Regions from separate parts of the Micromonospora sp. WMMD1102 genome, predicted to be linked through region 4. Evidence: riboswitches for the same ligand, from Rfam matches in the RefSeq annotation. Region 4 holds a riboswitch; each other region holds the start of a gene.
The links. A riboswitch is a leader RNA that binds a small molecule or an ion and turns the genes downstream of it on or off. The one in region 4 is predicted to bind cyclic di-AMP.
Positions count from the first base shown of each region.

Region 1: linked by a shared signal. The riboswitch ahead of O7626_RS10320 (C39 family peptidase) and the one ahead of O7626_RS34865 (C40 family peptidase) in region 4 are both predicted to bind cyclic di-AMP.
Region 2: linked by a shared signal. The riboswitch ahead of O7626_RS26175 (hypothetical protein) and the one ahead of O7626_RS34865 (C40 family peptidase) in region 4 are both predicted to bind cyclic di-AMP.
Region 3: linked by a shared signal. The riboswitch ahead of O7626_RS30990 (hypothetical protein) and the one ahead of O7626_RS34865 (C40 family peptidase) in region 4 are both predicted to bind cyclic di-AMP.

Region 1 covers NZ_JARUBN010000001.1:2,296,571-2,304,947, reverse strand. The annotation lists gene O7626_RS10345 (ABC transporter ATP-binding protein) at 1-693, shown strand, start outside; gene O7626_RS10340 (bifunctional cytidylyltransferase/SDR family oxidoreductase) at 1,024-2,598, shown strand; gene O7626_RS10335 (CDP-glycerol glycerophosphotransferase family protein) at 2,661-4,361, shown strand; gene O7626_RS10330 (GNAT family N-acetyltransferase) at 4,419-5,216, shown strand; gene O7626_RS10325 (DUF2231 domain-containing protein) at 5,416-5,964, shown strand; gene O7626_RS10320 (C39 family peptidase) at 6,054-6,866, opposite strand; cyclic di-AMP (ydaO/yuaA leader) riboswitch at 7,339-7,479, opposite strand; gene mdlC (benzoylformate decarboxylase) at 7,735-8,377, shown strand, end outside.
Region 2 covers NZ_JARUBN010000001.1:5,843,968-5,852,344, forward strand. The annotation lists gene O7626_RS26160 (hypothetical protein) at 1-257, opposite strand, end outside; gene O7626_RS26165 (MarR family transcriptional regulator) at 247-681, opposite strand; gene O7626_RS26170 (O-acetyl-ADP-ribose deacetylase) at 757-1,287, opposite strand; gene O7626_RS26175 (hypothetical protein) at 1,412-2,428, opposite strand; cyclic di-AMP (ydaO/yuaA leader) riboswitch at 2,432-2,565, opposite strand; gene O7626_RS26180 (SDR family oxidoreductase) at 2,817-3,860, opposite strand; gene O7626_RS26185 (polysaccharide deacetylase family protein) at 4,202-4,927, shown strand; gene O7626_RS26190 (glycosyltransferase family 2 protein) at 5,014-6,183, opposite strand; gene O7626_RS26195 (hypothetical protein) at 6,305-6,886, opposite strand; gene O7626_RS26200 (hypothetical protein) at 7,126-7,440, shown strand; gene O7626_RS26205 (ribose-5-phosphate isomerase) at 7,551-8,024, opposite strand; gene O7626_RS26210 (DUF1015 family protein) at 8,087-8,377, opposite strand, start outside.
Region 3 covers NZ_JARUBN010000001.1:6,864,179-6,872,555, reverse strand. The annotation lists gene O7626_RS31010 (multicopper oxidase domain-containing protein) at 1-151, shown strand, start outside; gene O7626_RS31005 (beta-phosphoglucomutase family hydrolase) at 290-1,078, shown strand; gene O7626_RS31000 (glycoside hydrolase family 65 protein) at 1,075-3,450, shown strand; gene O7626_RS30995 (hypothetical protein) at 3,613-5,730, shown strand; gene O7626_RS30990 (hypothetical protein) at 5,775-6,803, opposite strand; cyclic di-AMP (ydaO/yuaA leader) riboswitch at 6,806-6,939, opposite strand; gene O7626_RS30985 (DNA alkylation repair protein) at 7,047-7,718, opposite strand; gene O7626_RS30980 (SRPBCC domain-containing protein) at 7,771-8,377, opposite strand, start outside.
Region 4 covers NZ_JARUBN010000001.1:7,679,787-7,685,706, reverse strand. The annotation lists tRNA gene O7626_RS34885 (tRNA-Gly) at 211-284, opposite strand; gene O7626_RS34880 (zinc metalloprotease) at 497-1,507, shown strand; gene O7626_RS34875 (pyridoxamine 5'-phosphate oxidase family protein) at 1,529-2,110, opposite strand; gene dcd (dCTP deaminase) at 2,211-2,789, shown strand; gene O7626_RS34865 (C40 family peptidase) at 2,909-3,949, opposite strand; cyclic di-AMP (ydaO/yuaA leader) riboswitch at 3,962-4,102, opposite strand; gene O7626_RS34860 (hypothetical protein) at 4,297-4,506, opposite strand; gene O7626_RS34855 (peptidoglycan recognition family protein) at 4,582-5,920, shown strand, end outside.

The DNA of each region.
Region 1 (8,377 bases), 5.4 Mb from region 4:
AGCGGCGGTGCGGTCGGCGCGCTCAAGCGGATGGTCAGCGGCACCAAGGCGCCGACGGTCCGCGAGGTGCACGCGGTCAAGGGCGTCAGCTTCACCGCGTACCGGGGCGAGGCCATCGGGCTGATCGGCAGCAACGGCTCCGGCAAGTCGACCCTGCTGCGGGCGATCGCCGGGCTGCTGCCCACCAACCGGGGCGCGATCTACACCCAGGGCCAGCCGTCGCTGCTCGGGGTGAACGCGGCCCTGCTCAACGACCTCTCCGGGGAACGCAACGTCATGCTCGGCTGCCTGGCGATGGGGATGACCCCGGCCGAGGTGCGCGAACTCACCCCGGGGATCATCACCTTCTCCGGGATCAACGAGCGCGGCGACTTCGCCTCGCTGCCGATGCGGACGTACTCGTCCGGGATGGCCGCCCGGCTCCGGTTCTCCATCGCGGCGGCGAAGAAGCACGACGTACTGCTGATCGACGAGGCGCTGGCCACCGGGGACGCCCGGTTCCGGCGGCGCAGCGAGCGGCGGGTCCGGGAACTGCGGGCCGGAGCCGGCACGGTCTTCCTGGTCAGCCACAGCATCAGCTCGATCCGGGACACCTGCGAACGGTCGATCTGGCTGGAATCAGGGCTGATCCGGGCGGACGGGCCGACCGCCGAGGTGATCGCCCAGTACGACGAGTTCATGAACCAGAAGTGACGCCCGGGCCGTCCGGCGTCCGGGCGGCCCGCCCGGCGCGGCTACCCGGGCGACCGGCCGCGCGCTAGGGTCCTAGAGGTCGTGGGCTCCGGTCGTCCTCCCACCGGTGACGGCGGGAGGACGACCGCTCCCCACCGGCGACGGCGGGAAGGGCGACCGGTGGCCCGGGTGCGGTGGCGGACGGTGACCGTCGGTCCCGGGCGGGCCGGGAACGCCATTCCCGGGTGGGCCGGAAGCGGCGCAGACCGGCCGGGCGACGCCGGCGGGGCGGAGATTTCGGCATTCGACAGTCGTTTCGGCATCCGACAGTCCAGTCAGTGAGGATCGGCAATGGCACATGACCCGGCGACGAAGCCGGACGTCGGCCCGGCCGCAGGCCCCCGCCCCGACGTCGCCGCGCCGTGGCGGCCGACCCGGACCGTGGCGGTGGTGCTGGCCGGGGGCACCGGGACCCGGGTCGGGCTCGGCATCCCCAAGCAGCTGCTCAAGATCGCCGGCAAGCCGATCGTGGAACACACCATCACCGTCTTCGAGTCCGCGCCCGAGATCGACGAGATCCTGGTGCTGATGGCGCCCGGCTTCGTGGCCGAGGCGCGCCAGATCGTGGACCGGGCCGGCTTCCGCAAGGTCAGCCAGGTGATCGAGGGCGGCGACACCCGCAACGCCACCACCCGGCTTGCGCTGGACGCACTCGGCCCGGACGACTGCAACGTGCTCTTCCACGACGCGGTCCGGCCGCTGCTGAGCCCCCGGATCGTCCGGGAGTGCGTGAACGCGCTCTGGCGGCACTGCGCCGTCGACGTGGCCATCCCGTCCGCCGACACGATCATCCAGGTGGACGACGACGACTGCATCACCGACATCCCGGTCCGGGCCCGGCTGCGCCGGGGCCAGACCCCGCAGGCGTTCCGGTCCAGCACCATCCGGGCGGCGTACGAGCTGGCCGGGCAGGACCCGGAGTTCAGCGCCACCGACGACTGCGGGGTGGTGCTGCGCTACCTGCCCGAGGTGCCGATCAAGGTGATCGACGGCTCGGACGAGAACATCAAGGTGACCCATCCGGTCGACGTACACCTGGCGGACAAACTGTTCCAGCTCGCCGCCGCCCAGGCGCCCCGGCTGCTGGACGAGCGGGCGTACGTCGAGGAGCTGAGCGGCCGTACCGTGGTGGTCTTCGGTGGCAGCCACGGGATCGGGGCGCGGCTGGCCGAGGTGGCCCGCGGTTACGGCGCGGACGTCTTCCCGGTCAGCCGGTCCGGCACCGGCACCCACGTGGAGCGCGCCGAGGACGTCGCCGCCGCACTGCGCGGGGCGTTCGAGGCGACCGGCCGGATCGACCACGTGGTGGTGACCGCCGGGGTGCTCCGGATGGGCGCCCTCGCCGAGATGGACGAGGCGACGATCGCGCACATGCTCCAGGTGAACCTGGTCGCCCCGGTGGACATCGCCCGGCAGGCGCTGCCCTACCTGCGGCAGACCAGGGGCCAGCTGCTGCTCTACACCTCCAGCTCCTACACCCGGGGCCGGGCCCGGTACGCCCTCTACTCGGCCACCAAGGCCGCCGTGGTCAACCTCACCCAGGCGCTCGCCGACGAGTGGTCGGAGTTCGGCGTACGGGTGAACTGCGTCAACCCCGAGCGGACCGCGACCCCGATGCGGACCCGGGCGTTCGGCGAGGAGCCGGAGCACACCCTGCTGGCCGCCGACACGGTGGCCCGGGTCTCGCTGGACGTGCTGCTCTCCGGGCTGACCGGCCAGGTGGTCGACGTCCGCCGCTCCCCCGGCGACCCGGCCGCCGGATCGGGCGACCCGGCCGCCGGATCAGTCGACCGACCGGGCGACCCGGCCGCCGAGGAGCCGACCCACGTCGAGCTCGTGCCACAGCCCCGGGTCGGCACCCCCTAGCCCCGTTCCGCACTCCCCGCCGGGCACCGTCCGGCGACCCGCCCGCCCCAGGAAGGAAGCGCATGCGTGGCGATCTGGTCAGGAAACTGACCGTCCGGTGTCTGAGTGCCGGCCTGGCCGTGCTGTCCTTCCTGCTCCTCGCCCTCACCTCGGCCGAACTGCTCGGGCTGGCCCTGGCGGTGGCCGGCGCCGCGGCCGTCTGGCTGGAACGCCGGGTCAACCCCCGCGCCGACCTGGTCGCCGAACCGGTGCTGCTGATCGCCGGGGTACTTGTCGGGTACGCGCACCGGGTGCCCGAGTCCGGGCTGAACTGGCTGGTCCTGGCGCTGACCGGGCTGACCCTGCTCGGGCTGACCCTGGCCGAGCGACCGCTGCGGGACGCCGCCGAGCTGGAGGTGCGCTCGGCGAACCTCGGGGTACGGGCCTGGCCGCTGCTGGTCGCCGACCGGCTCGGGCCGGCTGTGCTGGTCCTGCTGGCCGTACTCGCCGGCAGTGCGGCGCTGACCCTGCCGGCCTGGCCCGCCCTGCTGCTCACCGTGCTGGTCGGCGCGGCGGCCGGAATCGGCGCGGTCGGGCCGCTCGCGCTGCGTCGACTGCGTCCCTCGGCCGGGCAGAGCGCGGTCACCCAGGCGCTGCGCCGGCACCAGCCGGAGTTCCTGCTGCACTTCTCCGCGCCGCCCGGCTCGGAATACCAGGTGATGATGTGGCTGCCCTACCTGGAGCGGATCGGGCGGCCGTTCGTGGTGCTGCTGCGGGAGCCGAACTTCCTGCCGGCGATCTCGGCCGCCACCAGGGCGCCGGTGGTGGTCTGCCCGACGCCGCGATCCATCGACGAGGCGATCGTGCCGAGCCTGCGGGTGGCGTTCTACGTCAACCACGGCGCCAAGAACAGCCACTGCATCCGGTACGCCCACCTCACGCACATCCAGCTGCACCACGGCGACAGCGACAAGGCGCCGAGCGCCAACCCGGTCTCCGCGATCTTCGACCGGATCTTCGTGGCCGGGCAGGCGGCGATCGACAGGTACGCCCGAAACGGTGTGACGATCCCCCGGGAGAAGTTCGCGATCGTCGGCCGCCCGCAGGTGGAGTCGATAGCGGTACGCCGGGAGCCGATCCGGGACCGGGCCGACAAGGTGGTGCTCTACACGCCGACCTGGACCGGGCACAACGCCGACGTCGACCACTGCTCGCTGCCGGTCGGCGAGAAGCTGGTCCGCCGGCTGCTGGACCGGGGCGTGACGGTGATCCTGCGGGCCCACCCCTACACCTCGCAGAACCCGGCGTCGGCCCGGCAGCTCGCCCGGATCGAGCAGCTCCTCGCCGAGCACCGGGCCGGCACCGGACGGCGGCACGTCTTCGGCGCCGACGCGGCCCGGAAGATGAGCCTGGTCGACTGCGTCAACGCCTCCGACGCGCTGGTCTCGGACGTCTCCGCGGTGATCTCCGACTACCTCTACTCGGGCAAGCCGTACGCGGTCACCGACCGGGTCGGCGAGGGCGACCGGTTCGTCGAGGGCTTCCCGCTGGCCGGCTCGGGCTACGTACTGGACTCGGAGCTGTCCAACCTGGACGACGTGCTGGACCGGCTGCTGGAGAGCGATCCACTGGCCGAGACCCGGTGGCGGACCCGGACCCGCTATCTCGGCGACTTCCCGGAGCAGCACTACGCCGACGGGTTCCTCGACGAGGCCCGCCGGCAGGTGGCCGGGGCCGGTACGCCTCCGCCGGTACCGGCACCCCGCCCCGCCCCGGTCCACTGAGCGCACGCCCGTTGCGCCGAGGGTGCTCGTGGGCTGTGCCATGATGCCCCGGTGACGATGATCAGGACCAGCCGCGACCGTAACGAGCTGGCCGACCTGCTGCGCCGCGACCCGCACCTGCACGCGTACGAACTCGGCGACCTCGACGACTTCTACTGGCCGTACACCAACTGGTACCGGTGCGGCGACGCCGTGGCGCTGCTCTACCACGGTGCGCCCAGGCCGGTGCTGCTGGCGCTGCACCGCTCCCCGGCGGTGCTGGCCGAACTGCTCACCGGCCTCCTCCCGCTGCTGCCCCGGCACTTCGAGGCACACCTGTCCCCCGGCGGCGTGGAGGTGCTGGCCCGGGACTACCCGGTCCGGACGCGCGGGGCGCACCTGAAGATGGCGCTCACCGACCCCGACCGGCTGGCCCGGGTGGCGCCGGCCGGCGAGGTGCTGACCGAGGCGGACGTCGCGGAGCTGACCGCTTTCTACCAGGCGGCCTATCCGGGCAACTGGTTCGACCCGCGGATGGTCGAGACCGGTCACTACGTCGGGCTGCGCCGGGACGGTGGGCTGGTCGCCGTCGCCGGGGTGCACGTCTGGTCGCCGCGCTACCGGGTGAGCGCGCTGGGCAACGTGACGACCGCTCCGGCGTACCGGGGGCAGGGGCTGGGCAGCACCGTGGTGGCGACGCTCTGCCGGCGGCTGCTGGAGACCGTCGACACGGTGGCGCTGAACGTCGCGGCGGAGAACACCGCCGCGTACAAGCTCTACGACCGGCTCGGCTTCACCCCGGTCGCCGAGTACACCGAGTACGTCGTCGGCGAGGAACCGGCGCCCGCGGCCGTACCGGACGACGATCCACAGTGAACCTGAGCTGGTCCAGGCCGCCGGTCGGACTCCGCCGGCCCTTGTCAAGGATCAGCGCCACGGGCACCATGTCAACGGTCCGCACGCCTGCCCAGGCTGCCGGAGCTTTCCGCCCCACCGGCCCGTACGCCGGTCGTCCCACCCTGTCTTTCGCCGATCCGATCTGTCGTCGATCCGATCTGTCGCCGAGGAGGCGCCGGTGCTCGAGGAGTTCATGGGCATTCCCGCCCACCCCTTCCTGGTCCATGCCGCAGTGGTCTTCGTGCCACTGCTCGCGCTGGCCGCGGTCGGGTACGCGTTCCTTCCGTTCGTCCGCCCGCACCTGCGCTGGGTGCTGGGGCTGCTCGCCGTCGCCACCCCGGTCGCGGCGCTGATGGCCAAGCTCTCCGGTGACCGATTCCTCGCCCGCCTGGAATCACGTAACCGGGTCAGCCCGGAGTACGTCCCCCGGCTGGCGGAGCACCAGGATCTCGGCACCAACACCCTGTACGCGACCATCGCGCTCGGGGTGCTGACCCTGGCCCTGGTCCTCCTCGTCAAGCCCCGCACCGCCGCCGTACGGCCCGCCGCCAGCGTCGAGGGGGACGGCACGGAGGGCGCGGCTGCCGGAGGTGCGCCGGCCGCCAAGGAGTCGCCGGTGCTCAGCCTGGTCTTCGGGGTGCTCTCCCTGGCGGCGGCCGGGATCACCCTGTACTTCGTGTTCCGTACCGGCGACACCGGCGCCCAGGCGGTGTGGCAGGGCCAGTGACCTCGTGAGGTGTAAGGAAGGGCCCCCTCCTATACAAAATGCGATAGGAGGGGGCCCTTCCTTACACCCGTTCGGGAGGTCGGGTCGGCTCAGGACGAGTAGCCCCGGGTGGCCGCCCAGTTCGCCAGGTCGATGGTGCTCATCCAGTAGTTGCTGTCCTCGCCCGGGATGGCCGGGTCGGCAATCTTCACCGTACGGCCGTCGTCGCGGTAGCCGACCACCGTCAGGTAGTGCCCGCCGGGGTAGCTGTGCCAACCGCCGTCCAGGTCGGTGGCCGAGCCGGCGATGTTCATCACCACGGCGTATCCGCTGGTGACGGCGTGCACGACGTCCGCCTGGAGCCGGTCCATCTGGGCCGGGGTGGCCGCGCCGCCGGGGATGGCCGTGGTGCGGTAGAAGTCGGTACCGATGATCTTGTTGAGTACCCGGGTGGTGTCCTGGGCCGAGTTCGTGCCGCTCGTCGTGGTGCCGAGGTCGGCGGCTACTGAGTCCTGGCTCGGCTGCTTGTCCCGGACGGTGAGCGCGATCCGGGTGGCGGCCGGGCCGCAGTACCAACCGTTGATCTGGGTCTGGAAATCGTAGTCCAGCAGCTTGGCCGCGGGCGGCGCCGGCCGCTTGCTCGGGGTGCTGGTCGGGGCCGCCTTGGCCGCCTTGCTGGCCGGCGCCGTGGTCGGTGCCTCGGTCGCCGGGGCGGTGGTCTGCGGCGCCGTCGTCCGCGGCGCGGTGGTGGCGGCCGCTCCGGCCTGACCCGCGGCGGGGGCGCCGACTTCGGCGACGGCGACGGTCGAGCCGGTCTCCGGGGCCTCCGGCGAGCCGGTCGAGGCCAGCACGACCCCGGTCGAGGCGGCGGCGGCGAGCACCGCGGCCGAGGCGAGCGCGAGCCGGTTCCGGCGGCCCGACATGGCGGTCCTGAACCGCCCGTTAATTGCGTGCTTCAACGTTGTCCTCCAGGGGAATGCGTGTCACCACTACCGGGGGACGGGATGGTGACGCGACGTTTCTTATCGCTGCCGGAATGTGCCGGAGAATCGCGCGGAATGGCACCGGAAAGGCGCGCGCCGATGAACCTGGCGAAGACGGACCGGCGATGCGCCCACGGGTGCGGAGCACCGCTGTCGGCGTACCGGTGGAATCAGCGCCACCACGATCCGTCGTCGCCGGCCTGCGGCGGTACCGGGACCCGCCGGCGAGCCGGCCGGCGCGCCCCGCGCATCGACGACCTCCGCGGCACAGCCCGCTATCGGATCAGGATCGGGTCCCGGCCGGGGACCGGGTGGTCCGGTACGGCGGTCGCGGCGGCCGGGAGTGGCGCCACGATGCAGCGAGGAAACTGGGGGGACGGGCCGGAGCCCGGGTGATGCGGCACGAAACAACTACTCCTTCCGACACCGCCTACCGGGTTAGCTGACGGATTCGGGCGGGAAGGCCGCCCTACCCCGGGCCGCAGCCCGAGGATTCACCCCAGATAACTGTGGGTCCCCGGCTCGTTACACAACGACTCAGCGGGTCCGCTCCGGTGTCACCAGGCGGTGACCAAGGGGCCGGTAGCGGACTTGCCGACATTACTGTCCGCGTTCGGCCGTTGCCAAGCCCAGTGAGCAGCGAAAACAGTGACCAGGACCGCGATTGGGGGCTCCGGCGGCCATCCGAGGGTCACGGACGGTGGAGCAGATAAACCGGCATGATCATGTACGGGTGAGGTATGACGGAAATGACCGGCTTAGCCCGGTCGTCTGGGCATGGGACGAGGACACCAGGAGGCTCCTTTCGATGACAACGGTGCACGAAGCGACCTACGACCTGCTCCGTTCCCTCGGCCTGACCACCCTGTTCGGCAACCCCGGTTCCACCGAGGAGCCATTTCTGAAGAACTTTCCGGCCGACTTCGCGTACGTGCTGGCCCTACAGGAGGCGTCGGCCGTCGCGATGGCGGACGGCTACGCCCAGTCCAGCGGCCGCCCGGTGCACGTCAACCTGCACACCGCGCCCGGCACCGGGAACGCGATGGGCAGCCTCGTCACCGCCTGGCACAACAAGACGCCCATGATCGTTACCGCCGGCCAGCAGACCCGGACGATGAGCCTCTCCGAGCCGATGCTGACCAACGTGCGCCCGACCCAGCTTCCCGAGCCGTACGTCAAGTGGAGTCACGAGCCGATGCGCGCCCAGGACATCCCGGAGGCGTTCATGCGGGCGCTGGCCACCGCGGTCCAGCCGCCGGCCGGGCCGGTCTACCTCTCCCTACCGCTGGACGACTGGGACGAACCGGCCAGCGGCACCGCCCAGGTACGCCGGGTGAGCACCCGGGTCGCACCCGATCCGGCGGAACTGGACCGCTTCGCCGAGATCCTGGCGGCCAGTCGGCAGCCCATGCTGGTGATCGGCGCCGGGGTCGACCGGGCCGGCGGCTGGG
Region 2 (8,377 bases), 1.8 Mb from region 4:
AGCCCGGCCGCGACCAGGAGACGGCGATGACCTGGCCGGTACGACGCCCAGAGCCGTTCCCCGGCCATCGACCTGGCACTGGTCGCCGACCTGGCACCGGTCGTCGAACCGCCTACGGTCGTCGAACCGCCTGCGGTTCTCGAACTGCCTGCGGTCGTCGAACTGCCTCCGGTCGCCGGGTTGTCGTCGGAGCACTCCGACGAGCAGGTCGCACCGGCCGCCGGCTCGTCATCGGTCATCGGCTTGTCACTGGTCATCGGCGGCCTCCGCCAGTCGTCGCACGGCGGCCAGGATCGCCGGCCGTTCGTCGGGTGGGATCCGGTCGAGCAACGCGGCGAACCGGGCCTCCCTGGCTGCGGCGAGCCGGTCGGCCGCGCGGCGGCCCTGCCCGGTGAGGGTGAGCCAGACGCCCCGGCCGTCGCCGGCCGCATCCGCCCGCTCCACCCAGCCGCGACCGGTGAGCTGGCCGACCAGCCGGCTCACCGTGCTCTTCTCCAGCCGCAGCCGGCGGGCCAGCTCGACCTGACGCAGTCCGCCCTCCCGGTCGATCTCGGCGAGGGCGTGCGCCTCGGAGACGGACATCGCCTGACCGCACGGGGTCTGCTCGGGCCGGTGCAGCCCGAAGGCCCGGACGAACTGGCTGACGGCGTCCCGCATGGCGCGCGCCTCGTCGGCACTCATAGTTGCACGCTACAACCAACTCGGTGCAAGATACAACCAGTTGACCGCCATCATCACATCGTCAGTGCTGACCCGTCACCCGGCCGAGGCAGATGGCCCGTCAGCGTGGTCGACAGCTGCCCGGAGCAGCGTGGCGGTCTCCTCGTCGAAGGCGACCAGGCGGATCGACTCGACCGCCGACGGTGTGCGGCGCAGCGTCCGCACCGCTGTCTCGGCCGCCCGGTCGGCAGGAAAACCGTAGACCCCGGTGGCGATGGCCGGAAAGGCCACGCTGCGCGCGCCCACCTCGTCGGCGACCGCCAGGCAGCGGCGGTAACAGGAGGCCAGCACCTCGGCCTCGTCGTACCCGCCGCCTTCCCAGACCGGGCCGACGGTGTGGATGACGTACCGGACGGGCGGGTCGAGGTCGAACGCGGGCGTCGCCACCGCCTCCCCGGGCGGGCAGGGGGCGATCGCCGCACCCGCCTCGGCCAGCCGGGGCCCGGCCGCCCGGTGGATGGCACCGTCCACACCGCCGCCACCCAGCAGCGACTCGTTGGCGGCGGTGACGATCGCGTCCACGTGCTGCCGGGTGATGTCGCCCCGGACGACCTCGATGACTGCCATCGGCCGATGATGCCAGCCCGCCGGCCGGCCCGCCGCGCGACGCGACGGGCACGCCGCCGACTGAACGCGGCCGCCCCGCCACCTGCACGGGCAGGTGGCGGGGCGGCCGGGTGTCGGGCCGAGGCTAGAGCATCGAGACGTGTACGTGGTCGGTGTGGTCGCTGGGACCGCTGTAGGAACTCCAGCCCTCGTCCGGGAACCAGATCTCCTTGTACCAGATCACGTAGAGGATGCCGAGCCGGTCGGCGTTGCGGATCAGGAACGCGGCCAGGTCGTTGCCGTACTTCATCTGGTCGTCGTTGGCGGCCCGGCTGAACCCGGAGCTGCGCAGCGACCAGTCGCAGGCCCGGCCCTTCGGGTGCTCGAACGGCCCGCCGGGCCGGAAGCAGCCGACGAACCGCTTGAAGCCCGCCCGGCGCACCTCGTTGTACATGTGCAGCGTCCGGGCCGTGATGCAGCCGCTGGTGGTCGGGTCCTTCTTGTTGCAGGGCAGCCCCGGGAAGCCGTCCGCCATCCCCGGCCCCGGCCGGGCGACCGGCGATGTGGCCGACACCAGACCCTTGTCGGGCCGCGAGTTGCCACCCACCAGGGAGAGCGCCTTCTTCGCGTCCGACTGCTGCTTCTTGATGATCTTCTCTTGGGCGGCCTGCTTGGCGACCTCCTCGTCGATCGCCTTCTTGGCCGCGCCGACCTCGTCCCGCGCCTGGTTGAGCGCCCGGAGCTTGCCGTTGTTGAACAGGTTCAGCTCGTTGAGCGCCGACATCCGCTGCATGAAGCCGCCATTGGAGGGGTCGGTCGAGTTGTTGGACAGCAGCATCGAGATGGCACTGAGCTTGCCGCTGCGGTAGGACTCGGCCGCGATCTCGCTTGCCTCCGGGGCGAGCGCCGCCAGCTTGGCCTCGGCGTCCTTCAGCTGCTTGCCGAGCGCCTGCTGCCGCCGCTGCGACTTGGTGCGCTCGGCCTTCGCCTCGGCGAGCCGCTTGCCGGCGCTGGCGAGGACGTCCCCGAGCAGCGGCGAGTCGGCTTCCTCCTGTGGGGCCGGCTTCGGCGCGGCCGACGCCTCGGACGGAACCGCGACCAGAGCTGCGGCGGTGAGCAGTGCCAGGGCAGTCGCCAGCCTTCGGCGTAGGGGTGCCCTCACATGTATCCCTTCCGTCGGCCGCCGACCGGGTTAGCTGACGGGTTCGGGATGGAAGTGGTCCCTACCGCTTTCGCGGATTCACCCCAGGGGAACGTGGGGCCCCGGCTCGCCGTGTGGCGATTAGGCGGCGATCAGCGCCGGCACCACACGGTATCCGGCTATGAACGGCAGACAGCATACCCGGTTTCACTTCCGGAATGGCAAGACCTGTTCCCGGCTAAAAGCGTTGCCAGGCAACGACTATCAGTAATCACGGCGCGTCGTACGCATCGAAGGGCATGCTTTGCCCGCCATTATCCACCAGCTGCTGTCGGCTATTCACCATCCGCATTGCCAACGGCCTGACGTGCGGAAACATGTCCAGGTTGGTCGGTGGGTGATTCTTCGACTACCGGCGGCGCCACGGCGTTGTGCCGAAGAGCACACCGGCGACCGCACCGGCGGAGAGCACACCGGCCGTCACCACGCCCCGGTGCTGGGACAGCCAGAGTTGCGGACTCCGGGTCCGGTACGGCGTGTCGAACTCCCCGTGCGCGCCCCGGTCCACCCCGTCACCGTCGTCCACCGGATGCCAGAGGTTCGCCCGGCGGTCCGGCGGGGCCGGCCGCGCCGTCTGCTGTCCGGAGTACCCGGTCCGGGCCAGATAGCGGTCGAGCAGGCCGGGCAGGCAGCGGTTGCCGATGATGGTGCCGACCGTCGACGCGCCCACCCAGTACTCCCGGCGGTCCGGCCGGTCGGCCGCGTGCACGATCGCCCGGGCCGCCAGTTCGGGCTGGTAGATCGGCGGTACGGGTCGGGCACGGTTGCGCAGCCGGGACAGCACCCAGTCGAACTGCGGGGTGTTCAGCGCCGGCAGGTGCACCATGGTGACCCGGACCGGGCTGCGGTCGTGCAGCAGTTCACAGCGGAGCGACTCGGTGAAGCCGACGATGGCGTGCTTCGCACCGCAGTACGCGGACTGTAGCGGGATCGACCGGTACGCCAGCGCCGATCCGACCTGCACGATCGTGCCGGCGCCCCGGGGCAGCATCCGGTCCAGCGCGGCCAGGGTGCCGTGGACGTACCCGAGATAGCAGACCTCGGTCACCCGCCGGAACTCCTCGGGTGCGATCTGGTGCAGCGGCGCGAAGACCGAGACGATGGCGTTGTTGACCCAGAGGTCGATCGGGCCGAGTTCGCCGGTCGCCCGATCCGCCGCCGCCGCCACCTGCCGGTGGTCCGCAACGTCCGTCTCGATCGGCAGCGGTACGCCGCCGGCCGCCCGGACGTCCTCGGCCGCCCCCCGCAGGCCGGCACCGCCCCTGGCCAGCAGGGCGATCCGCATCCCCCGCCGGGCCAGCAGCCGGGCCGTCGCCCGGCCCACCCCGGCACTCGCCCCGGTGATCACCGCCACCCGGGCCGCGGGTCGGCCGCGCACCCCTCGACCGCGCATCCCGCCCCCGTCCAGACCCGGTCCTGCCTGCCGCGCGGCGGCTACCCGAGGGGCGGCCCGGCAAACGGTCCGACACGGGCCAGGGCGATCCGGCGCGGTTCGGCACGGTCCGACACGGGCCGGCACGGGCCGGCACGGGCCAGCGCGGTTCGGCACGGGCCAGCGCGGTTCGGCACGGGCCAGCGCGGTTCGGCACGGGCCAGCGCGATCCGGCGCGGCCGGCACGGAGCGCGGGAGACCGGAGCAACCAGGCCGGACCACCCGTCCGGGTGAGGATGAAGCCGGGGCGCGCGGGTAACCGCGTCCGCGAAGGTGCGGCGGATTCCGCGAAGGTGCGGCGGGTGGAGGAACGAGTGCGCGGACGCGCGGTACCGGCGACGACGACCGTCGGTGCCGCGCTGGCCGCCCAGGTGGTGCCGGCCCTGACGGTACTGCCGGGGATACGGCTGCGGTTCTTTCCCCGGCTGAGCGGGCGCGGCTCTCCGGGGCACGTCGCGCTGACCTTCGACGACGGCCCCGACCCGGCTTCCACCCCGCTCTTCGTCGAGGCGCTGGCCGCGCACCGGACCCGCGCCACGTTCTTCCTGCTCGGATCGATGCTGGCCCGCGCGCCCGCGCTCGGCCTGGACCTCGCCGCCGCCGGGCACGAGGTGGCGGTGCACGGCTGGGCGCACCAGAACCTGCTGCTGCGCGGCCCGCACGCCACCTACCGCGACCTGGCCCGGACCCGGGAGCTGATCGGCGCGGTGACCGGTCGGGTGCCCCGGTTCTTCCGACCGCCCTACGGGGTACTCAGCGCCGCCGCCCTGGTGGCCGCGCGCCGGCTGGACCTGACGCCGGTGCTCTGGACCTGCTGGGGGCGGGACTGGACCCGGACGGCCACCCGCGCCTCGGTACTCGACACGCTGCGCGACGGGCTGGCCGGCGGCGGCACGGTGCTACTGCACGACTCGGACTGCACCTCCGCACCGGGCGCCTGGCGGGCAAGTCTGGCCGCCCTGCCGTACCTGTTGGAGGAGTGCCTGCGTCGAGGCTGGCAGGTCGGTCCGCTCGGCGAGCACGGCTGACGACACCGGCAGGCCCCCGACCGACTGCGACCCGTACCCGGCAAACCGACCCGGTCAAGCCCACCCCCCGCTCAGCCCACCCCGGCTCAGCCCACCCGGTCGGTCAACTCGCCCGGCACCGGCTCCGCACGGTCGCCCGGCACCACCCCGGTACGGCTGCCGGGTACCGCCTCGGCACGGCCACCGGGCACGACCGGCGCTGCCGGGGTGGGGGTGCCGGCCACCGGCTGGGTCGCGGACCGCGGATGCCGGACCCGGGTCACCACGCCGAGGTGTGCCCGCCGGGCGGCCTGGAGCGCGCTGAACAGCCCGTACGCCCCGCGCCCCACCAGCCGGTGTTTCAGCCCGGCCGCCCCGCCGGGCGGTTGGTAGCCGGCCGGCGGCAGGTGTGCCCGGTACCGGGTGACGATCTCGGCGAAGAACTCGCGGCGGCGCTCCGGCGGCACCCGCCGGGGGTGACCGAGCACCTGCAACAGGTGCCAGATCATCCGCTGGAAGACCAGGTGGCGCAGGTCGGCCGACATCGCCGGCTCGGCGTCGAGTCGGGCCAGCACCCGGTCCCAGTGTGCGAAGACCTCGAAGTGCCGCTCGCTGGGCGTCGCGGTGATCGCCCCTTCGGGGCGCTGCCGGTAGGCGTAACAGCACCGGTCGAGCAGGGTGATCCGCTCGGCGGCGAACATCAGCGGGAAACTGAACGAGACGTCCTCGTACCAGCCGGGTTCGAAGGTCAGGCCCAGGTCCAGCAGGAACCGGCGGCGGATCACCTTGTTGCAGGTGATGTGCAGCACCGACAGCAGGGCCGGCCGCTCGCGCAGGGTGAACGTCTCCGGCGCCGGCCTGCCGGCACCGACCTGGGAGAGTCCCAGGTGCCGCGTCCCGCCGTTCGGGTAATGCCTGGTGTACGCGGTGACCAGCAGGTCCGGCCGGGTTCGGGCCAACCGCTCGGCGACGGCGCCGAGACTTCCCCCGGGCAGCCAGTCGTCGCCGTCGACGAACCAGACGTACTCGCCGGTGGCCCGGGACAGGCCGGTGTTGCGGGCCGGCCCGAGTCCCTGGTTGTGGTCGAGGGTGACCACCACCAGCCGGGGGTCGCGGGCGGCGTACCGGGCCAGGATCGCGGCGGAGCCGTCGGTGGATCCGTCGTCCACCGCCACCACTTCGAGATCACGGAAGGACGGGTCGAGAATGGAGTCCAGGCATTCGGCCAGGTACGCCCGCACCTGGTAGACCGGGACGATCACGCTGAGCAGGGTCACCGCGGGCAACCTCCAGTGGAGGACGGAGACCAAATCGTAGCGTGGGGTAATCGTCTGGCGAGCGTTCAGTAACTACCGAGTGACCAAATTGTGATTTGTCGCTTTCGCTGGGTCGACCGACTCAGAGCCCCGCCACCCAGTTCCACAGGTCGACCACCCACTCGGTCTGGCGCAGGTACGCCACCCCGACCCCGGCCAGGAAGATCCCGGTGACCAGGTGTGCGCCCTGGGCGCTGCGGCGGATCCGGCCGAGCTGGCGCTCCCAGATCACCCGGCCGACCAGCCGGGCCAGTGCGAAGAGGCCGACCGCGACGAAGAGGGTCAGCACGAAGGTGACCACCGGACTGGTCAGGTCACCCCGGGCCGAGATCGCCCAGATCCCCCAGCAGACGAAGGCGAAGAGGCCGCCCAGCATGCTCCAGTGCCGCCCGATGCGCAGCTGCCGCCAGTGGTAACCCGGGGGAAGCTGCTCCCGCTCCCGCTCCTGCTCCGCCATCGGCCACCCGGTTCCGGTCGGCTCGTGCGGCGCCGTCCCCGGCTCGCCGTGCGTTCGCGGCACCCCGACCTGCGCCACACCCCGCCGGAAGCCCTCGGGCCCCGGCGGCATCCCCGGCCCGTACCCGTCCGGCGGCATCCCCGGCCCGTGCCCCTCCGGCGGCATCTCGACGGTCCGCTCGGCCCACGGCTGCGTGTGGTCTGCCATCAGTGCTGTCCTCCCCAACGGTCCGGGCCCGGAACCCGTTCCAGTTCCGAGGGTAGCCAGCCGGGCAAAAACCCGCCGAACCACCACCGACCGCACCCCGCGACGTGCCACCGACCACCACCGGCCGCACCCCGGAACCATCCCCGGAACCACCGTCGACCGCTGCCCGGATCATCCGCCGGCCCCGGCGGGCGCGCGAGCCCACGACCAGGCCGCCGCCGCCCCGGTATGGTCGGCAGATGACCGATCCGGAGCGGCGACGGCGGCGACTGCGACACGAGTCGTCGAGTGGCAGTGGCGGCGGCCAGCCCGCGGAGGGGCGGCGCGGCGGCGAGTCGGGCACCGGGCCGGGGGCCGGGGACGACCGGGACGCCGAACGCGGCCTGCGCGGGCTGATCGGCTCGGGCGCCTCCCAGGTGAGCGTCGGGGCGGCGATGCGCGCCCGGGACGCGGCCCGACCGACCGAGGCCGACCTCGCCGAGGCGGCCGAACGGCTGGTACTGGTCCGGCGTAACTGGGTACCCCGGGAGGACCTGCCACGCGGCGGCCGCTGACCCGTCACGCACCCGCCGACCCGCACCCGCCGGTCCCTACCCGTATCCGCCGACCCGTCCGTCCGGCGGGGCGGGCGGTCCGGCCGGCCGGCTGCTGGCCGGCGCGCCGGCTACGACGTCGGCAGCGGCGGCAGCGAGCGGGTGCGCTCGTACTCGGCGACCTGCCCGATCCGGCGTGCGTGCCGCTCGTTGCCCGAGAAGGCCGTACTGAGGAACGCCTCCACGATCGCGGTCGCCTCGTCCAGGGTGTGCTGGCGGGCACCGATCGCGACCACGTTCGCGTCGTTGTGCTCCCGGGCGAGCTGGGCGGTCTCCACGTTCCAGGCGAGTGCCGCGCGCACCCCGGCCACCTTGTTGGCGGCGATTTGCTCACCGTTGCCCGAGCCGCCGATCACCACGCCGAGGCTGCCCGGATCGGCCACCACCCGGGCGCCGCTGTGCAGGCAGAACACCGGATAGTCGTCGTCCGGGTCGAAGAGGAGCGGCCCGACGTCCACCAGTTCGTAGCCCTGCTTGGCCAGGTGGTTGGCCAGGTGCACCTTCAGTTCGTAGCCGGCGTGGTCGGATCCCAGATAGACGCGCATACCGCGCAGTCTGTCAGCCCGCCTCGCCCGCCCGCTCGCAGGCGCGGCGACAGCCGGACAGATCACAACGGGGCGGGATCACGACCCAGTTCGGCCAGGACCAGGCCGGCCCGTGCCTTCGGGGTGAACCAGGTGCTCTTCCGGGGCATCTTCTGTCGGGCCAGGTTGACCGCGACGAAGTCCCGCACCGTGACGGGGGCGATCAGAATCGCCAGTTCCGCCCGGCCGGCGTCGACCTCGCCGACCAGCCAGCGCGCCGGGTAGTCGCCACCGACGTACGTGATCCGCTTGTCTCCGGGGTCGAGGCCGAGGGCGTCCCGCAGCAACACCCGCTCGACGAGCGCGTGGTCCAG
Region 3 (8,377 bases), 810 kb from region 4:
CGACCACGCCGACCCGAACGTGCCGTACATGTTCCACTGCCACATCCTCGACCACGAGGACCAGGGGATGATGGGGCAGTTCGTGGTGGTCGAGCCGGGCCAGCGACCGGGTCGGCCACCAGCCGGCCACGGTCACGGCCAGCACCGCTGACCGGCGCGGCTCGCTCGACCGACGCCGCGGGCCCGCCCGGCGGCACCGTCACCGGGCGGCCCGGGCGGGGCCGGGCGTATCGGCGTGGCCAAGCCGTAAACCGTGCCCCGGGATGCCTTCCCGGTTAGGTTGTTAGGCGTGTTGGGCCTACCCGCGCATGTGACCGCATGCCTCTTCGACCTCGACGGCGTGCTGACCCAGACCGCCCGGGTGCACAACGCCGCCTGGGCGGAGACCTTCGACGACTTCCTCCGGCGGCGATCCGCCATCACCGGCGAACCGTTCCGGCCGTTCGACCCGGGCGACGACTACAACCGGTACGTCGACGGCCGCCCCCGGGCCGACGGGGTGCGGACCTTCCTCGCATCCCGGCAGATCACCCTGCCGGAGGGCGAACCGGACGACCCGCCGACCGCCGACACCGTGCACGGGGTGGGCAACCGCAAGAACGTCATCCTGCTCGCCCGGATCCGCACCGACGGGGTGCTGGCGTACCAGGGATCGGTGGACTACCTGCACGCCGCCCGCGCCGCCGGGCTGCGCCGGGCCGTCGTCTCGGCCAGCGCGAACGCCGCCGACGTGATCTCCGCCGCCGGCCTGGAACCGATGGTCGAGGCCCGGGTGGACGGGGTCGTCGCCCGGGCGCGCGGGCTGCGCGGCAAGCCGCATCCGGACACCTTCCTGGCCGGCGCCGAACTGCTCGGGGTACGCCCCGACCAGGCAGTCGTCTTCGAGGACGCGCTGGCCGGGGTGGCGGCGGGCCGGGCCGGCAACTTCGGCTTCGTGGTCGGGGTCGACCGGGTGGGCCAGGCCGACGCGTTGCGCGAGCACGGCGCCGACATCGTGGTGCGGGACCTGTCCGAACTACTGCCCGGAGCCGGGCGGGGGGCCGGAGGTGGTCCGGTGACCGCGAGGAGACACCGATGATCCGGGAGCGGGCCTATCCCGTCGAGCCGTGGCACGTCCGCGAGACCCGGCTCGACCTTGACGTACTCGCCCAGTCCGAATCCGTGTTCGCGCTCTCCAACGGGCACATCGGGCTGCGCGGCAACCTGGACGAGGGCGAGCCGCACGGCCTGCCGGGGACCTACCTGAACTCCTTCTACGAGCTGCGACCGCTGCCGTACGCCGAGGCGGGCTACGGCTTCCCCGAATCCGGCCAGACGATCGTGAACGTCACGAACGGCAAGCCGATCCGGCTGCTCGTCGACGACGAGCCGTTCGACGTCCGGTACGGCGAACTGCTCAGCCACGAACGGGTGCTCGACCTGCGCGGCGGCACCCTGCAACGGTCGGTGCAGTGGCGCTCCCCGGCCGGGCGTACCGTGCGGATCTGCTCGACCCGGCTGGTCTCGTTCACCCAGCGCTCGGTGGCGGCGATCGAATACCGGGTGGAGCCGGTCGACGGCCCGATGCGGCTGATCATCCAGTCCGAGCTGGTCGCCAACGAACAACTGCCGGCGCAGAGCCGGGACCCCCGGGTGGCGGCGGTGCTGGAGTCGCCGTTGCAGGCCGAGGAGCGCCTGGTGCACGCCGACGGTGCGCTGCTGATCCACCGCACCAAGGCGAGCGGGCTGCGGGTCGCCGTCTCGATGAGCCACGAGGTGCACGGGCCGGAACGCAAGCTGGTCGGCACCGAGGCGTACGAGGACTGGGCGCGGACCACCGTCACCTCCGTGATCAAGCCGGGCGAGCAGCTCCGGCTGGTCAAGTTCGTCGCCTACGGCTGGTCCAGCCGGCGGTCCCGCCCGGCCCTGCGCGACCAGGTGGCGGCGGCACTGGCCGGCGCCAAGTTCTCCGGCTGGGACGGGCTCTGCGGCGAGCAGCGCCGCTATCTCGACACCTTCTGGGACGACTCCGACGTCCGGGTCGAGGGCGACCCGGAGGTGCAGCAGGCGGTCCGGTTCGGACTCTTCCACGTGCTCCAGGCCGGCGCCCGCGCCGAACTGCGGCCGATCGCCGCCAAGGGGCTGACCGGACCGGGGTACGACGGGCACGCGTTCTGGGACACCGAGACGTTCGTACTTCCGGTGCTGACCTACACCCTGCCCCCGGCGGTCGCCTCCGCGCTGCGCTGGCGGCACTCCACCCTGCACCTGGCCCAGGAGCGGGCCCGTACCCTCGGCCTGCGCGGCGCCGCCTTCCCGTGGCGGACCATCCGGGGCCAGGAGACCTCGGCGTACTGGCCGGCCGGCACCGCCGGGTTCCACGTCGCCGCCGACATCGCCGACGCGGTACGCCGGTACGTGCAGGCGACCGACGACGTGCAGTTCGAGCGCGAGGTCGGGCTGGAGCTGCTGGTGGAGACCGCCCGGCTCTGGCGTTCGCTCGGGCACCACGACCGGGACGGCCGGTTCCACCTGGACGGGGTGACCGGGCCGGACGAGTACACGGCGGTGAAGAACGACAACGTCTACACCAACCTGATGGCCCAGCGGAATCTGCTGGCCGCCGCCGAGGCCGCCGTCCGGCACGGCGAGGAGGCCCGGCGGCTCGGCGTCGACGACGAGGAGACGGCCTCCTGGCGGGACGCCGCACACGACATGCACATCCCGTACGACCGGGAGCTGGGCGTACATCCGCAGGTGGAGGGCTTCACCCGGTTCCAGGAGTGGGACTTCGCCGGCACCCCGCCGGAGCAGTACCCGCTGCTGCTGAACTATCCCTACTTCGACCTGTACCGCAAGCAGGTGATCAAGCAGGCCGACCTGGTGCTGGCGATGCACTGGCGCGGCGACGCGTTCACCGACGAGCAGAAGGCGGCCAACTTCGCCTACTACGAGCGGCGGACGGTACGCGACTCGTCGCTGTCGGCCTGCACCCAGGCGGTACTCGCGGCCGAGACCGGGCATCTCGAACTCGCGCACGACTATCTGGGCGAGGCGGCCCTGATGGACCTGCACGACCTCAACCAGAACACCCGGGACGGCGTGCACGTCGCCTCGCTGGCCGGGGCCTGGATCGCCCTGGTCGCCGGCTTCGGCGGGATGCGCGACCACACCGAGACGCTCTCCTTCACCCCCCGGCTGCCGAGCCGGATCGACCGGCTGGAGTTCTCGCTGCGCTACCGGGGCGTGCACATGCGGGTCGACGTACGGCGGCACGAGGCGACGTACTCGCTGCGCGACGGGGAACCGGACGACGCCCTGGAGCTGCTGCACCACGGCGAGAAGGTCCTGGTCACCTGCCTGGAGGAGGTGACCCGGCCGATCCCGCCGTTCCGGCCGACCGGTCCGCAGCCGGCCCAGCCCGCCGGTCGGGCCCCGGTCCGGCGCGCTCCGGAGGGCGAGCCGAGCTGACCGTCCTATCCCGACGGTCCGCCTGGCCGGAGGTCTTGGCCGCCGCGCCAGACATCGGCGTCCGAATGAGGACTGTCGAGTGATATATCTACATGGCAAAATCCTGTGACTCTGCATTTTGACGGAGGGTAACGGGGGTTTGCTGTGGGTCACGTCGATGCCATGCGTCCGAAATCCTTCCACCGCACCGGCTGGGCGGCGCTCGCCGCGACACTGGCGGTACTCTCCGCCGGTCTTGCCGCGCCCGCGGCGGCCCAGGCCACGACGCCCACGCCAGGGGCCGCGGCCTCCCCGACCGCGTCCGCTGCCGCGCCATCGCCGGTCGCGGCCACGCCGACTCCGGTCGCGGTCACGCCGGCCAAGGCGGCGCCGAAGGCCGGCGCCGAGCCGTGCGGCGGGTCGTTGCCCTTCGGGCAGATCGTCACCTGCCCGTCGATCAGCGGCGACGAGCGGCACCTCTACACCGTGACGACGCAGCGCAACGGTGACGTCCTCTACGCGACCTTCCACGAGGGCGACGGCGAACCGGTGCACGCCGCCGTCACGGCGCCCGACGGTACCCACGCCTGCTATCTGTGGTCCTCCTCGCAGTGCCAGCTGGGCGCGGTCGGCACCTACACGATCACCGTGACGGTCGACTGGGGCGGCACCAACGACTACACCGTGGCCGTCGACTCGCTGAAGACGCCGTCCTCCTGCACCCAGTTGCCCAACGCCTTCTTCTCGTTCGCGTCACCCGGCATCACTGCCACGTTGCCGAACGGTTCGGCGGGGCACTGCTACCGGTTCAACCAACCGGTCGGCAGCGTCTTGCAGCTGCGGGCGCTCGGACACAGCGTGCGCGGCGCGATACTCGATGCCAACTCGCAGCCGGTCTGTCCGATCGCCGATACGACGGAGTGCCGGCTCGACAGCGCGGGCCCCTACCGCTTCTTCCTCACCCAGCTCTACGGTGCCGAGGCCACGTACACGCTGCGGATGTCCCGGCTGTCCCAGTCGGCCGGATGCCCGCTGCTCCGGCCCGCCGCGTTCGGCGATCCGGGCGACAACACCGGTACCGGCATCGTGCGGTTCGACGGAGACCTCGCCTGCCACAAGATCCGTACCAGCGCGGCCGGCCCGGTCCTGGTGCGGATCGCCGACAGCCAGCTCCTCTGGTGGGACCTCTACGACGACGCCGGAGCAAAGATCTGCGACCAGTACTCGCAGAGCCGCGCATGTGCGCTGCCGACGGTCGGTGACTACACGCTGGTCGTGCGTAGCCAGACCTGGGACGAGAAGTCCTACCAGGTGGCGGTGACCGCGCTGATCCGCAACGCGGGCTGCGCGCCGGCGACCGGAACGGAGTGGACCGGCCCGACCCTCTCGGTACGGCAACTGTCGCCGGTGGGTACCCAGTGCCAGCCGTTCCGGGGCCGTGCCGGTGACCGGATCCTGACCTTCGTGGCGCCGACCGTCTACAACGAGGTGTCCGCCTGGATCGTCGACAGCACCGGGACCGGGACGACGGTCTGCCCCGGTTGGCCGTACTGCCAGTTCCCCGCCGCCGGCCGGTACACCCTGGTGGTCGGCTCCTCGCCGGGATCGATCGTCGACAACGACGTCAGTTACGCGGTTTCGTTCCTCCCGGTCGCCCCGTCCGGCTGCGCCACGGCCGGTGACGACGGCACGGTCCAGCATGGACAGTTCGGCGTGGTGGGCGAGGTCGACTGCTTCGAACTGCCCAGCGCCGCCGGCTCCAAGGTGGTACGGCTGACCCCGGGCGACGCGGCCGGGGTGGCGAACCCCCAACTGACGGTGTTCGACGCCACGGGTGGCTACGTCTGTGACGCCTTCCAGCTCTACCAGTACTCCTGCGAGCTCACCGGCACCGCGCCGTTCTTCGTGGTGGCCGACAACCAGGCGAGCGGGGAGCCGACCGGTGACTACCAGCTCGCCTTCCGGCGGGTGGCCGCCCCGCCGTCCTGCCCGGTCCTGACCCGCGACCCGGCGGGCCTGACGGTCACCAGTGGCAGCGAGCGGTTCGGGTTCTGCTTCACGGTGCCGGCCGACCAGCACGCGGTGCGCGAGGCGTTCCGCTACCAGCGCATCTCGGGGACCGGCGACGCGACGATCTCGATCTTCGACGAGAGCGGGATCCGGCACTGCTACACCCTCAGCCCGTCGGCCGACCGCACCCTCACCTGCACGCTGCCGGACGGCCTGCTGACGGTGCTGCTGGAGACCGATGCGGTCGATGCCACCTACCAGGTGACCCATCGCGACGCCAGCACACCGTGACAACCTGGCCGGGGCTTGTCTCCCGGGGCTGTTCTCCCGGGGCGTCAGACCAGCGACAGGTGCACGTGGTTGGTGTGGTCGCTGGACGGGTCGCCGCGCGCCCCGCCGTACGACTTCCAGCCGGTGGTCGGTAACCAGATCTGCCGGTACCAGATCACGTAGAGCACGCCGATCCGGTCGGCGTTGCGGACGAAGAACGCGGCGAGATTGTTGCCGTAGGTGCGGTCGGCTCCGCTGGCGGCGCCACGGAACCCGCCCGGCTCGGCGGAGAAGTCGCAGGCCCGCCCCTTCGGGTGCTCGTACGGGCCGCCGGAGCGGTAGCAGCCGGCGAACCTGGTGAAGCCGGCCTGGCGCGCCTCGGCGAAGGCGTGCAGGGTTCGCGGCGTGACGCAGCCGGTGGTGGTCGGGTCGGGCCGGCTGCACGACTGCGGCGGCCAGGAGCCGTCGCCGGCCCGTGGCGCCGGCCGGGCCAGCGGCGAGCTGGCGTTGACGAATCCTCCGGTGGAGGCCCCGCCGACCTGGGCCAGGGCCCGCTCGGCGGCCTGCTTCTGCCGCAGCATGATGGCGAGCTGCCGGCGCTCCTCGACGACCTGGGCGTCCAGCGCCCGCTTCGCCCGGGTGGCCCGCTCCCGAGCCTCGCCGAGCGCGCGCAGCGCGTCGTCGTCCTGCAGCGCCACCGCCTCCAGCCGACGGGCGCGCTCCAGCAGCTCGTCGGCCGAGCTGCTGTGCAGGAGGGCCAGCACCGGGCCGATCCGACCCGTCCGGTACGCCGTCCGGGCCACCTCCTCGACCCGGGGGCGCAGCTCCGCGATCCGTGCCTCCACCCGGCGCAGCTCGGCGGCGATCTTCGCCTGCCGGGCCTTGGCGTTGGCCAGCGCGTTCTTCGCCTGTAGGTAGCCTCGGCCGGTGGATTCGAGCACGTCGCGTAAGAGTGGTGTGTCGCCCTCGTCGCCGAGTGCGGCGGGGCTGTTCGCCTCCGCGACGTCCGGCCGGAGCGCCGCCCCGGTGAGCGCGCCGAACGTGGCGATCAGGGCCAGGGCCAGCGGCAGCCGCCGGCGGGTGGATCCCGTCATGCATGTCCCTCCGTCGCCCGCCTACCGGGTTAGCTGACGGGTTCGGGACGGAACAAGCCCCTACCGCGGTTGCGGACTCACCCCACCTACCTGGGTCCCCGGCTCACCCTGACGGGTGACTCGGCGGCGGTCACGCCGGCGCGGAGGGGTGCGCCACCGGGCGGAACCGGAGTCAGACTACCTGGTCAACCGGGTCGATTCATGGATTCGGCGGAGTCCGGCGTGGAATTTGTGCCCCCCGGGTCAGCCGCCCCGCTGCCGGCGCACCATCTCCCCGATCCAGACGGGCGCGTACGGGGACGTGCAGCCGGGCGACGTCGGGTAGTCCTTGAGCACCTGTAGGCGCTCGCCGATGTCGATCGCCCGGGCGCGGTGTCCGGGGTGGTCGATGCCGATCTGGGCCAAGCAGCTGTTCATCGCCCACTGGAGACGATCCGGGGCGTCCCTCATCTCCGCCTCGATGGTGTCGAGCAGTCCGCGCAGGTCGAGCCCCTCCGGCTTCTTCGCCACCCGCTCGCTGGTCAGGGCCCAACCGGCGCTGGCGACCACCGGATCCGGGTCGGCGAACCAGGTCAGCCGCAGCTCCTCGGCGTGCGGGTTCTTCTTCACCACGTAGTTGACCAGCCAGTCGTGCACCTTGGGCGTGCGCGCCTGCCGCAGCATGGTGTCGAGTTCGGCACGGTCGAACGCCTTCGGGCGGCAGATCAGCAGCGCCAGCAGCCTGGCCGCGGTGTCCTCCGTCCGCCAGAGCTGGCGGGCGAGGTCCTGCTGCGTCTTCAGCTGCTTGGCCAGCGCGCGCAGCTGGCCGAGGTTCACCCCGTGGTCGTCACCGTGTCTCTCGTTCGCCTCGCGCATCTTCGGGTCGTCCAACGCGGCCAGCTCGGCCATCACCTCGGGCACTCCCGGCTCGGTCATCGGCACCTCCTGATTGTGCTGTGCTCATTCGCCCACCGGGCGACGGGGGCCGTCAGCCGGCGCTGTCGGTCTCGGGGACGAAGTGCTGCGTCGCGAACGCGACGGCGGTGGCGACGTCGTCGTCACTCGTCCCCCAGGCGACCTGGACCGCCCGTCCCCAGGCGTGGCAGCCGCGGGTGGCGAAGTCCCTTGCCTCGGGGGTGTGCTGCCAGCTGGCGGGATCGAATTCGACGTCGCGCAGGAAGAGGTCGAGGCCGAGCAGCGCGAGGTCCCAACCGACGCCGATGCCGATCGTGCCGCCCGGACCGTAGGTGTTGACGAGTTCGTCGACGATCTGGGCCGGTGAGGCGTGTTCCAGCTCGAAGAGGGTCCGGCCGTCCTCGCCGGGTGACAGTCGTACCTCCACCTCGGTCGGCATGCCCTCGCCGAAGAGCCAGGTGACCTTGAGCAGCCGGGGTTCCTCGCAGCGCAGGATCTCGCCACCGGCGTTCTCCTTGAGCTGGAACCTGCCGCCGACCCGGAGGTTGCCCTCGACCACGCCGAGCCATCGGCCGAGCCGCTCCGGGTCGGTGCAGGCGTGCCAGACGTCCTCGACCGGGGCGTCGTAGCTCCGGCGGAGCAGCACCGACCGCCCCGGTCCGCCGGTGACCGCCTGGTTG
Region 4 (5,920 bases):
GCCTTGAGCAAGACGCGCCTGTTGGCCCGTTGCCCGGCGCGAGCACAGCGGGAATGGCTTCTACTACTCGGAGCAAGCTCAGACGGAGCAAGGTCAAGCCGGAAGGCGACTGAATCCGGAGGGGCACGCAGGGGGCACGTCACCCGGATAGAGATCAGAAACGGCGAAGGCCCAGCGTCAGGAATGTCCTCTGACCTGGGCCTTCGTTGTTGGAGCGGGTGACGGGAATCGAACCCGCACTGTCAGCTTGGGAAGCTGATGTTCTGCCATTGAACTACACCCGCGAGCGGACCCCACTGTACCCGGTCGGATCCGATCATGCACTCACCTACCCCCGAGCCCCACCCCGACCCCACCGCCACCTGCTCGAACAGGTCACGAACCACGCCGTGCCGCCTCGTTTGCAACAGAGACCGAGCCAGGTAACGTCCGCCCCACCTGCAACTATGGCTCTGTGTCATCACAGAACCACTATCCGAAAGTAAAGGGTGTGGCGATGGTGTTCCGTGGACTGCGCTGGTCGTCGCGTTCGACCGGCATGACGAGTGTGTTTCTCGTCCTGCTGCTCGGACCCGGTCCGGTGGTGGCGGCACCTCCGGATCCGGCCAGGGAATCCGGCGCACCCGCCTGCACCGAGACCGCCACAGGGCACCCGCACACCGCGAGCCCGCACGGCAGCAACCCGAGTGCCAAGGCCAAACCTGGTGCGCCGTACGCGGTCGAGCCGAACGAGCTGACGTCGGCCGAGGCGGCCGAGCGGGACCGGGCGGTCGACGCGGCGTACGCGCAACGGGTCGGGGTGGCGCCGTTCGGCGTACCGGGGAAGCTGACGATCACGATCGACGTGGTGTTCCACGTGATAAGCGAACGGCGGACCCGGGCCGCCGGGGACGTCCCGCTTTCCCTGATCCAGGCTCAGATCAGGGTGCTGAACGAGTCGTTCGGCGGGCGTACCGGCGGGGCCTGGACACCCTTCCGCTTCCGGTTGAAGAAGGTGAACCGGGTGACCAGACCCGCCTGGTATCCGATCGCGCCGGAGAGCCCGACGGAGACCCAGATGAAGCGGGCGCTGCGGGTCGGTGGCAAGGACACACTGAACATCTACACCGGGCTGCTGGAGGAGAAGCTGCTCGGCTGGGCCACCTTCCCGGAGCGCAAGCTCGACCCGTACGACGGGGTGGTGGTGCTGGCCGAGTCACTGCCGGGTGGGACGGCCGCGCCGTACAACGCCGGTGACACGGCCACGCACGAGGTCGGGCACTGGCTGAATCTCTACCACACCTTCCAGGAGGGCTGCGACGGCCAGGGCGATCAGGTCCTCGACACGCCTGCCGAGGCGGAGCCGGCCTTCGGCTGCCCGGAGCGGCGGGACACCTGCACGGCGAAGCCGGGCACCGACCCGATCCACAACTTCATGGACTACTCGGTCGACGCCTGCATGTACGAGTTCACGTACGGTCAGGCGTTCCGGATGCTCAAGGCGTGGAAGGCGTTCCGCGAGCCGTAGGCGTGCGTGCGTGCCGGCAGCTCAGGGCGTCGGGACGGGCTCCTCTTCCACCGCCCGGCGCCGGCCGCGCCGCCTCGACCCGGTGGTGGCACCGACCGGTGTGCCCGGTGCGCCCGGTGCGGCGCCGGCCGGGTCGAGCCAGACCTGCACGGCCGGTCGTTCGGACCGGTCTCCGGCCGCGAGCGGGGTGGCGCCGTTGCTGCCGTGCCGGGCCACCATCGCGACGTCGACGGTGAACTCGAAGAGCCGCCAGTCGACCTGCGGGGCGGCCCGCAGGTTGCCGGCGAGCTGGTCCACCCGGGCCTGGTCGGTCACCGGCCGGGCCCGACCCGCGACGTACGCCTCGTCGTCGCTGTCCTCGGGCGGGAACGAGTGCAGCGCGTATCGGCCGTCGCGTTCGAGGTCACGCCGCTTCGGAGAGTCGACGACGAAACAGAAGAGTCCCTCGTCGGTGATGACCGGGGACACCGGGTGCACCCGCGGCCCACCGTCGGCGCGCACGGTCGCCAGGTAGCCGAGACCCGGACCGTACTGCTGGATGAGGACGCGGATCGCGTCGGCGAGTCGTGGCTCGTCAGAGGCGAATTCGGACCAGGATGCCATGCCCACATTCTATCGAACACCTGTTCGATCACCTACCCCGATCCCACCCATCGGCGAGGTCGCGGCCGGTCACCGTCACGCCACTCGCTAAGGTGATCCGGTGCTGCTCTCCGACCACGACCTAGTGATCGAGATCAAGGCGGGCACCCTCGCGCTGGAGCCGTTCGAGCCCGCGCTGGTGCAGCCGTCGAGCATCGACGTACGCCTGGACCGGCTCTTCCGGGTCTTCAACAACCACCTCTACACGCACATCGACCCGGCGATCCAGCAGGACGAGCTGACCTCGCTGGTCGACGTGCCGGACGGCGAGCCGTTCGTGCTGCACCCGGGTGAGTTCGTGCTCGCCTCCACGCTGGAGGTGATCTCCCTCGGCGACCAGCTCGCCGGCCGGCTGGAGGGCAAGTCGAGCCTGGGCCGGCTCGGCCTGCTCACCCACTCCACCGCCGGCTTCATCGACCCCGGCTTCTCCGGCCACGTGACGCTGGAACTGTCGAACGTGGCCAACCTGCCGATCCGGCTCTGGCCCGGGATGAAGATCGGGCAGCTCTGCATCTTCCGGCTCTCGTCGCCGTCGGCCCACCCGTACGGATCGGCCGTCTACGGCTCGCGCTACCAGGGACAGCGCGGGCCGACTCCGAGCCGTTCCTGGCAGAACTGGCGCACCTGGCCCACCCGCTGAGGCACGGCGCCACCCCGTCGGCCGAACGGCAGAACCCCCGCCGCACCTGCGCGACGGGGGTTCTGCGTTGACTCGGTCGACTCGGAGACCGTCGACCCGGGGACCTCAACCCGGAGATTTCAGCCCGGTCTGCCGAAGCTGTGGATCTCGCCGTCGTCCATCCGCTTCATCTTGACCGGTTCGCCGGCCCGGGAGGCGTGCACGATCCAACCGTTGCCGACGAACATGCCGACGTGGCTGAGGTCGGCATAGTAGAAGACCAGGTCACCAGGGCGCAGCTCGGAGCGGCTGATCTGCTTCGTCTGTCCGCGCTGGGCGCGGGCGTTGTGCGGCAGCGAGACGCCACCCTTGGCCCAGGCGGCCAGGGTCAGGCCGGAGCAGTCGTACGAGCCGGGGCCTTCGGCACCCCACTTGTACGGCTTGCCGATCTGCGCGCACGCGAACTTGACCGCCTGGCCGGACGGGCCGCCGGGGTAGGTCGCCGGGCAGGGCGCGGGCCGCAGCGGGCCGGCGGAGCCGTTCCCGTACGCCTGGATCCGCAGCTTCTGTAGCCGCTCGACCTCGGCGTCGATCTCCTTCTTCTTCGCCGCCAGTTCCGCCTCGGTCTTGGTCAGCTGGGTGACCAGCCGGTCCAGCGGAGCCTTCTGGGCGGCGTACTTCTCCTTGAGGTCGACGACCTCCTGCACCTCGCGCTGCTGCTGGCGCGCGAACTGGTCGAGCACCGAGAGCTGGCCGACCAGCGCGGTCGGCGACTTCGAGGTGAGCAGGGCGTTGACCGCCGAGGCCTTGTCACCCTTGTACGCCTGCACGGCGAAGTCGCTCACCCGGTTCATCGCGGCGTCGATCTGCGACTGCAGCGGGGCGATCTTCTTCTGCAGGGTGGCGGCCTGCTTCTTCTTCGCCGCCAGGTCCTGCCGGGTGGCGTTGTGCTTCTCGACGACCGGCTCCAGCTTGCGCCAGGCGGTGTCGATCTGCTGCTCGATCTCGGCCACCGACGGCTCGGCCAGTGCCGGCGTCGTGCCGGTGAACAGCACGACGGCGCTGGCGAGGGCGGTGAGGGCGATGACGAGGATGGACCTTCGAGGGCGCGGTTTCGCGTTCCCGGCGTCGGCGGCTGCCGACGGGAGGGAGGGCGACCGCGGCGGGGCAGGGGAAGCCACCGGGGTCCGTACTCCTTCTTCCGTAGCCCGCCTACCGGGTTAGCTGACGGGTTCGGGCGGAAAGAGTGTCGCCCTACCGCAGAAGGCGCGGATTCACCCCAGGATGCTCGGGTCCCCGGTTCGCTCTGTGTGACGATTCGGCGGTGTCGAGACGTCGCCGCCCGGCTAGGCGGCCTGCCGTCGGCTCGACGGTCCCCAACCTTAGAGAAGGGTGTTATCCAAACGCAACCCCGTGATCTGAGTCGATTCGTTGTGTATCGGGGCGGTCACGGACGGCGCGAACCGACGCTCGGCGGAGTCGACCCACGAGGACCGGCTCGGACACGCTCGGTATAGGTGAAAGTTTTCTACATGGCGACGAGCTTGTTTGGCAGGTATTGACCGCAGCGGTGTCCCGGGTGGAGGGTGATCGGCAGGCCCACCCCGGCCCCTGGAGGTTCGATGCTTCCCACGACAACGCCGCTGAGCAGGAAAATCGCGATCGGCACCGCCCTGCTCGGCGCTGCGGCACTGCTGCCGGCCAGCCCCGCGCTCGCCGCGCCGCCGTCGACCGACACCCGGCAATCCGAGTACGCCGACACCCGGCAGTCCGAGTACGCCGCCGCGGCGACCCGGCGGCCTGGTACGGCGCGGTGGCCCGGTACGCCGGCAGCGACCGCGCGGACGCCGCCGCCGCCTTCGCTGACGAGGTGTACCGGACCCTCGCCGAGGGTGCCAGCCGGACCACCGACGACGGGCACCGGATCACCCTCCCCGGCCACCCCGGGATCGTCCCGCAGCGGCACTGGCTGGACCGGCTCGGCCTGCCCGGCCGACCCCGCCCGGACGGGCTGGAGTGCCCGCGCGACATCTCCTGCGAGTGGATCCCCGCCCCCTACCAGGCGTTCGGCGAGGGCGACTACGGCAACCACGACCTCTCCGACCGGCCCGCCCGGCAGAAGGTCGAGTACATCGTCATCCACGACACCGAGGGCAGCTACGACACCACGCTGCGGCTGGTCCAGGACCCGACCTACGTGAGCTGGCACTACACGCTCCGCTCCGCCGACGGGCACATCGCGCAGCACGTGAAGGGCAGGGACGTGGCCTGGCACGCCGGCAACTGGTACGTCAACGCCAAGGCGATCGGCCTGGAACACGAGGGCTTCGCCGCACAGGGCACCTGGTACACCGAGGCGATGTACCGGACCTCGGCCAAACTGGTCCGCTACCTCGCCGACCGGTACGACATCCCGCTCGACCGCGACCACGTCATCGGGCACGACAACGTCCCCGGGATCCTGCCGGCGAACGTGCGCGGCATGCACTGGGAACCCGGGCCGTACTGGGACTGGTCGCACTACTTCGACCTGCTCAGGGCGCCGTTCCGGGGCGTCGGCGCACCGGCCGCCGGACTGGTCACCATCGACCCGGACTTCGCCACCAACCGGCCGGCGTTCACCGGCTGCACGGCGGCCGGGGTGCCGTGCCCGGCGCGCGGGTCGTCGTCGGTGGTGCTGCGCACCGCACCGACCGCCGACGCGCCGCTGGTGAACGACCTCGGGCTGCGCCCGGACGGCACCCCGAACACGATGCACATCTCCGACCACGGGGCGCGGGCGTCGGCCGGACAGACGTACGCGCTCGCCGGCCGGCAGGGCGACTGGACCGCGATCTGGTATCTCGGGCAGAAGGCGTGGTTCCACAACCCGAGGTCGAAGCCGACCGCGAAGTGGACGGTGGGCCTGGTCGCGACGCCGAAGCCGGGCCGGGCGACGATTCCGGTGTACGGCCGGGCGTACCCGGAGGCGGACGCCTATCCGGCCGGCGTACCGGTGCAGCCGGTCACCCCGTTGCAGTACACCCTCGCCGCCGGGCAGCGGTACGCCGTCGGGAACGTGCTGCCCGGCGAGTACTACCGGGCCACCACCTTCGACGGCTCGTCACCCGGGGACTGGACGGTGGTCCGGGGCGACAGGCGGTACGTCCAGA